One region of the Streptomyces sp. NPDC002306 genome, then DNA from elsewhere that is predicted to be linked to it. Evidence: riboswitches for the same ligand, from Rfam matches in the RefSeq annotation. Region 1 holds a riboswitch; the other holds the start of a gene.

Region 1 (3,399 bases):
GGACCGGGATCCGGAGCGGTTCGCCGACCCGGACGTGCTGGACCTCTCCCGCCGTGACAACCAGCACCTCGGATACGGCCACGGCATCCACTACTGCCTGGGCGCGCCGCTGGCCCGGCTGGAGGGGCGGGCCGCGCTCGCCACGCTCCTCACCCGCCTCCCGGATCTGCGGCTCGGGGCGGATCCGGCCGAGCTGCGCTGGCGGGGCGGGCTGATCATGCGCGGACTGCGCACCCTGCCCGTGGAGTTCACGGCCCAAAGATGACGAGCGTTCAACAATGTGATCTTCACGTGATCTACGCGGCATTAACTTGTGACAAGTGATCGTCTGCCGATACGTTCACTCCGTAGCACGGGCCTTGGCTTCACTCTCCGTGCCGCTCACCGCTGTCGCGCGAAAGGTCTTCGTATGCTCTCCGGGAACGGTCGTCACCGTCGCCCCCGCCAGGCCCCGGCCTTGCTCGTCGCGGCAGGAGTGACCGGCTCCGCCATCGCCATCCCGCTCCTCGCCGCCACCGGCGCGAGCGCCGCGGAGGGCAGCACCTGGGACCAGGTCGCCCAGTGCGAGACCGGCGGTTCGTGGAGCGCCGACACCGGCAACGGGTACTTCGGCGGCCTGCACCTGAGTCAGGACGACTGGGAGCGGTACGGCGGCCTCGACTTCGCCTCCAAGGCCGACCTGGCCAGCCGCTCCCAGCAGATAGCCGTCGCCGAGAAGATCCTCGACGACCGGGGAGTCGAGGCGTGGTCCACGTGCGGACTGCTCTCGGGCCTGGCCAAGGACTCCGCGTCGGCGGCCGTCGACACGGGTGTGCTGGACGGCTCTTCGGGCGGAAAGTCCGATACGCCCTCACTGTCCGACTCGCTTGGTCTGTCCGGCTCTTCCGGTGACGCGTCCGGCGATCCGTCGGCCCAGCCGTCCGGCGGGTCCTCCGCCGACACCTCGATCCTGCCTTCCGGTGAGCCGTCCTCCTCCCCGTCCGCTCCCTCTTCGGACGCGACGGCCGGCACGGCCGGCTCCGGCGAGGCGTCGCACTCCGCCGCGGACGACGTGCGCGGTGGTGACGGTTCGTCCAAGAGCGGGGCGAGCGTCGGCAGCGCCGACAACTTCCGTCAGTCCATCGGCACTTCGGGCCTCGTCGACACGGGCTCGCTGACCGCCGTCGCCGACAGTGCCGAGGACGACGGCACCGGCGCCGACGCGGCCACGTCGGGCACCGGCCGCCATCGCGGCGGCAGTGCCGACGAGGAAGCGGCGGACGCGGCGGAGTCGGCCTTCTCGTTCATCGGCCGGCACGCCTCGACCTCGTACGCCGCGGACGGCTCGTAGACCGGCTCTCGTACCACGGCGACCGGCGGGTCCACTGCTGGTCAGAGGGGACGAGTCGGTGCCTAAACGGGCGAAAAGCAGCCGGAGTTGACGCCCTGGTTCGCCGTTAAATGTCCGTTTTGGTGAAAGTGTGGGATGAGTCTCAGACGCCCTGATCGTCTTTGGAATTCGGCCGATCCCGTGTCTACGGTCGTGACCGCTCGCTACTGCGGGCCCCGGCTGCCGCAACGCCGAATCCTGCCAGCGGCCGTCCGGGAACAGTCGACGCGTCAAGCGCCGTAGGCAGGAGCGGGGGACCCAAGGTAAGTGCCAGGACCGGCAGTTGAAGCCGGCCCAGGCTTGGGGTGAAGCCGCGTCCCGGGAGGGGCGCGGCCGGGCAACTCAACCGACCCGAACCCGACAGCTCACCTCGCAGGCGTCGGTGAGGGGATCCAAGCATGCTGTTTTCCGGCAAGGGCAAGCACCGTCGTCCGTCCAAGGCCACCCGCGTCGCCGCGCTCGCCGGCGTCACCGGTGTCGCCGTCGCCGCTCCGCTGATGGCGGCCGGCGGAGCCTCCGCCGCCACCGCCTCCGAGTGGGACACCGTGGCCCGCTGCGAGTCCGGCGGCAACTGGTCCATCAACACCGGCAACGGCTACTACGGCGGTGTGCAGTTCTCCGCCTCCACCTGGGCGGCCTACGGCGGCACGCAGTACGCGGCCACCGCCGACAAGGCCTCCAAGGCCCAGCAGATCGCGGTCGCCGAGAAGGTCCTCGCGTCGCAGGGCAAGGGCGCCTGGCCCACCTGCGGCAAGGGCCTGTCCGGTGCCGCGTACACCGGTGGTGCCGCCGGCACGCCGAGCAAGTCCACCAAGCCCGCCACCCGCTCGACCGGCGGACAGGCCGCCTCCCGCTCCACCGCGCGCCCGGTCGCCCCGAAGACCGTCACCACCCCGGCCGGCAAGAAGGTCGAGAAGGGTGACGGCGAGTACAAGGTCGTCAAGGGGGACACCCTCAGCGCCATCGCCGAGAAGCACAAGGTGAAGGGCGGCTGGCAGGCGCTGTTCAAGCTGAACAAGAAGATCGTCGCCGACGCCGACTTCATCTACCCCGGTCAGCAGCTGCACCTGAAGTGAGTTCCGGCTCGCGGCTGAACCACAGCGCTCCCCTGTCCGTGTCTCCTTGAGTGGAGGCCTTCCTAGGGCCGCCCCCGTCCCCACGGGCTCCCCGCTCCGGTGCGTGTTCCCCCGTACGCACCGGAGCGGGGATTTTTGTGATCCGGCTTTGTTCCGTTCGGAAACAATTTACTCTCGGTTCCGCGCCCGGGGCGGTCGAAGGCCGGCCGATCGCCCGGAGGCGGTTAGGCTCAGTCCCGCGTGGCCACCACAGGCCCGCGCACCACCGGGCCCCCCGGCCCGGCGTAGCTCGCGTCACATCCCAGAAGGAGATGCTCGTGCCGTCCATCGACGTCGTCGTAGCCCGGGAAATCCTGGACTCCCGAGGCAACCCCACGGTCGAGGTCGAGGTCGGCCTCGACGACGGCAGCACGGGTCGTGCCGCCGTTCCGTCCGGCGCCTCCACCGGTGCCTTCGAGGCCATCGAGCTCCGTGACGGCGACCCCAACCGTTACCAGGGCAAGGGTGTCGAGAAGGCGGTCCTCGCCGTCATCGAGCAGATCGGCCCGGAGCTCGTCGGCTACGACGCCACCGAGCAGCGCCTGATCGACCAGGCGATGTTCGACCTGGACGCCACCGACAACAAGGGCTCGCTGGGCGCCAACGCCATCCTCGGCGTCTCCCTCGCCGTCGCGCACGCCGCGTCCGAGGCCAGCGACCTGCCGCTGTTCCGCTACCTGGGCGGCCCGAACGCGCACCTGCTGCCCGTTCCGATGATGAACATCCTGAACGGCGGCTCGCACGCCGACTCCAACGTGGACATCCAGGAGTTCATGATCGCCCCGATCGGCGCGGAGTCCTTCTCCGAGGCGCTGCGCTGGGGCGCCGAGGTCTACCACACCCTCAAGAAGGTGCTGAAGACCAAGGGCCTGTCCACCGGCCTGGGCGACGAGGGCGGCTTCGCCCCGAACCTGG
Region 2 (3,399 bases), on a different contig from region 1:
CGATGGTCAGCACGTCGGGCTCCAGGTCCCAGGCCGCGGTGCAGCCGCCCGGGCCGGCGGAGAAGGTGTGCGTCTCGTCGTTGACGAGGAGCGTGCCGTACTGCCGGGTCAGGGCGCGGACCCCGGCCAGATAGCCGGGTTCGGGCAGCACGATGCCGATGTTGGTCAGCGCGGGCTCCATCAGGACGGCGGCGACGTCGCCGTGGGCGAGTTCGCGCTCCAGCTGGGCCAGATCGTTGAACTCGGCGACCCGGCTGGTCAGCGTGACGTCGCAGGGCGCTCCGACGTTGCCGGGACGGGCCTCGCCCCGGCCGTCGGGTCCGACCACGATGAGCGACTCGTCGACGCTGCCGTGGTAGCTGTAGCTGTTCACCAGGATCTTGGCGCGGCCGGTGACGGCTCGGGCGAGCCGGATCGCCCACCGGTTGGCGTCCGTCGCCGTGAGCGAGAAGCTCCACCGCGTCGGCCCGAACCGACGGGTGAGTTCGGCGCCGACCCACTCGGCGTCCTCGGTCGGCAGCATCGCGGTCGCCCCGCCGAGTGCGGCGAACCGGTGCTGGACGGCGGCGGCCACCGCCTCCGGCGAGTGGCCGGCCATCGCGCCCGTGTCCCCGAGGCAGAAGTCGATGTAGTCGTGTCCGTCGATGTCGGTCACCCGGGCGCCCCGGGCGGTGTCCAGATAGCGGGGAAAGGCACCGGCCGTCTTGTTCATCCAGGTCATCGGAACCCGGCCGAAGAGGTGCTCGGACCGCGCGTAGGCGGCCTTCGAACGCGGGTTGCGGCGGTCGGCCTCGGCGCCCTCGCGGGCCAGGAGGTGCTGCAGGCGGGTGCGGTCCATGAGTACCTCGGATGACGACGACGGATGACGCAGGAATGCCTGGACCCTACGACCGGATTCGGCGCCTCTTCAAGGATCGGCACTCGAATCAGTCGGCGTGACGATCGATTCCCGCGCCGCCGCACGACCGGAGAGGAGGCAGGCACAGTGGCCCGGCCGGGGGCCTCCGCACCCCGGAGAGGCCACAAGGAAATGAAGGTCACAATTACGTATCGGGCATACCGCCCTTCAACCTTCACATGAGCCGCACAAATTAGCTAAGTTGGCGCCAGGCCGCTCGGAACCCTCCGGCGAATCCCGCCGGGCCGCGCAGCCTCCGCCGAGTCCGGTGAACCACTGCGGCCGCCGGAGCCGGGGACCCAACCGATCTTTGGGGTGAATCGGCCCAACCGCCCTGCGGGGCAAGGGCCGTAGGGCACGCCTTCCGGAACCTCCGCCCGAACCCGACAGCTAACTCGGTAGGCGGTGCACGGAAGGAGTACGTCGCCGATGGCGCCGGAACGCGACACGCGCCCCGCTGGTCTCGGTCTCCCCGACATGCAGGACGCGGTCAGCCGTGAGGAGATCCGGCGACGGATCAACACCCTCTACGACCGCGCCGAGTCGGACACGGGGACCTACAACGCCACCCGCGCGATGTCAGCGGGAAACCGCAGGCCCGCCGAGCCGACGCGCCCCCCGGAGCGCCGGCCGGGCGATCCCGCCCTCGACAGGGTCGCCCAGCAGTGGTTCGACGTGGCGCGCGCCAAGCTGGGCCCGACCGTCGCGGCGGTACTGCCCGCCGACAGGACGCCCGAGCCGCCGGCCGCGGCCCGCCCGGCCCGCGCCGAGCGCCCCGACCGCCCGGCGGAGCTGCCGGCCGGCATTCCGGCCCCCCGTCTCGAACTGGAGGCGCCCGCCAGACGCGTACCGGAGCTCACCGCCGGTCCCGTCGCCGCGCTCCCGGCCGCGCCGGAGCGGGGACGCGACGCCCTCCCGGCCCTTCCGGCGCCCCAGACCGCCCCGGCTCTCCCGGCCGCGCTGCCCGCCGCCTCGCTCTCACCCTCGCCCTCGCTCACCCCTTCGCCCGCGCCCTCGCCCGACAACGGGTCGCGACAGGCCGCGCTGCGGACGACCAAGGGGCAGATCCAGGACAAGATCGCCTCCGCGAGGCGACTGCTGGCCCGCCAGCTGGCCCTGCGCAGCACACCGCCGGCCGAGCTCGAGGCCGCGCCCGCGCCCGCGGCTGAACCCCTGTGGCCCGCCCCCGCCGAGCCGGATCCGCTGTTCGGCGACATCGCCGGCTGGATCGCGCAGCCGGCGACCGGACTCGACACCGGCCTCCCCGTCAGCAGCGGCTACGCGAACACTCCGGTCGACACCGGGCAGTTCAGCCTCCCCGTCGACACGGGCTACACGAACGGTCCCGTCGACACCGGGCAGTTCGCCGTCGTGCCCGCCGTCGTGGGCTACACCAACAGCCCTGTGGACACCGGGCAGTTCAGCCTCCCCCTCGACACGGGCTACACGAACGGTCCCGTCGACACCGGACAGTTCGCCGTCGTACCGGCTGCCATCGGGTACACGAACGGCCCCGCCGACACGGGACAGTTCGCCGCACCCGCACCCGCTCCGGCCCCCGTTCCCGTGCCGGAGCCGTCCTACGGCGGCAAGGCCGCCATGGCGCTCGACTTCGCCCGCGCCCAGATCGGCAGGCCGTGCCTGTGGGGCGCGACCGGACCCGAGTCGTACGACTGCTCCAGCCTGACCCAGGCCGCCTGGCGGGCCGCGGGGGTCGCGCTCCCCCGTACGGCGCTCGACCAGGCCCGCAGCGTCGCGGCGATACCGCTCACCGACCTCCAGCCCGGCGACCTCATCTTCTTCCACGGCGACGCGGGCCACGTCGGTCTCTGCACGGGCAACGGCACGATGATCCACGCCCCGGGCCCGGGTGCCTCCATACGGGAGGAGTCGATCTTCTTCGCCGGCCAGACCGCGATCCACAGCGCGGCCCGGCCCGCCTGAGCCGAAGGCCGTACGGATCGGCCCGTACCGGAGTGTCCGGTGCTGGCCTTCCGTCGCCGGCGGCGGCATGGTGGAGCCATGATTTTCATCGCCGTACGCTTCACCGTCCGTCCCGAGCGCGCCGACGAGTGGCTGTCCCTGGTGGCTCCCTTCACCGAGGCGACCCGCGCGGAACCCGGCAACCTGTTCTTCGACTGGTCGCGCAGCGTCGACGACCCGCACCGGTTCACGCTGCTGGAGGCGTTCGCGGACGAGGACGCCGGGGCCGCCCACGTGGGGTCCGCGCACTTCAAGGCGGGGCTGGCCACGATGGCCGGCGCGGTCGCCGAGACGCCCGAGATCATCAACGTGAACGTACCCGGCCAGCACGGCTGGGGACCGATGGCGGAGCTGGCCCCGCGGCCGTGAGCCCGGTCAGCGTTCGGCCGGGACCGGAAGGTCCTGCGACTCCAGGCTGATCAGCTGGTCCGCCGTGGGGTCGGTGAGTTCGGCGACCCGCTGGGCCTGGCGTTCGGTCATCTCCTGGAAGACCTGCCGGGCCGAGCGGCCGTTGCCGA

What was found. A riboswitch is a leader RNA that binds a small molecule or an ion and turns the genes downstream of it on or off. The one in region 1 is predicted to bind cyclic di-AMP.
Region 2: it holds a riboswitch for cyclic di-AMP, as region 1 does, so the genes downstream of both, ACWCQK_RS22600 (C40 family peptidase) here and ACWCQK_RS25670 (transglycosylase family protein) in region 1, are expected to answer to the same signal.

Annotation. Positions count from the first base shown of each region.
Region 1 covers NZ_JBSFCK010000014.1:78,929-82,327, forward strand. The annotation lists gene ACWCQK_RS25660 (cytochrome P450 family protein) at 1-265, shown strand, start outside; gene ACWCQK_RS25665 (transglycosylase family protein) at 410-1,330, shown strand; cyclic di-AMP (ydaO/yuaA leader) riboswitch at 1,595-1,763, shown strand; gene ACWCQK_RS25670 (transglycosylase family protein) at 1,768-2,445, shown strand; gene eno (phosphopyruvate hydratase) at 2,757-3,399, shown strand, end outside.
Region 2 covers NZ_JBSFCK010000011.1:96,723-100,121, reverse strand. The annotation lists gene ACWCQK_RS22605 (transaminase) at 1-838, opposite strand, end outside; cyclic di-AMP (ydaO/yuaA leader) riboswitch at 1,146-1,319, shown strand; gene ACWCQK_RS22600 (C40 family peptidase) at 1,328-2,842, shown strand; gene ACWCQK_RS22595 (putative quinol monooxygenase) at 2,921-3,250, shown strand; gene ACWCQK_RS22590 (right-handed parallel beta-helix repeat-containing protein) at 3,257-3,399, opposite strand, start outside.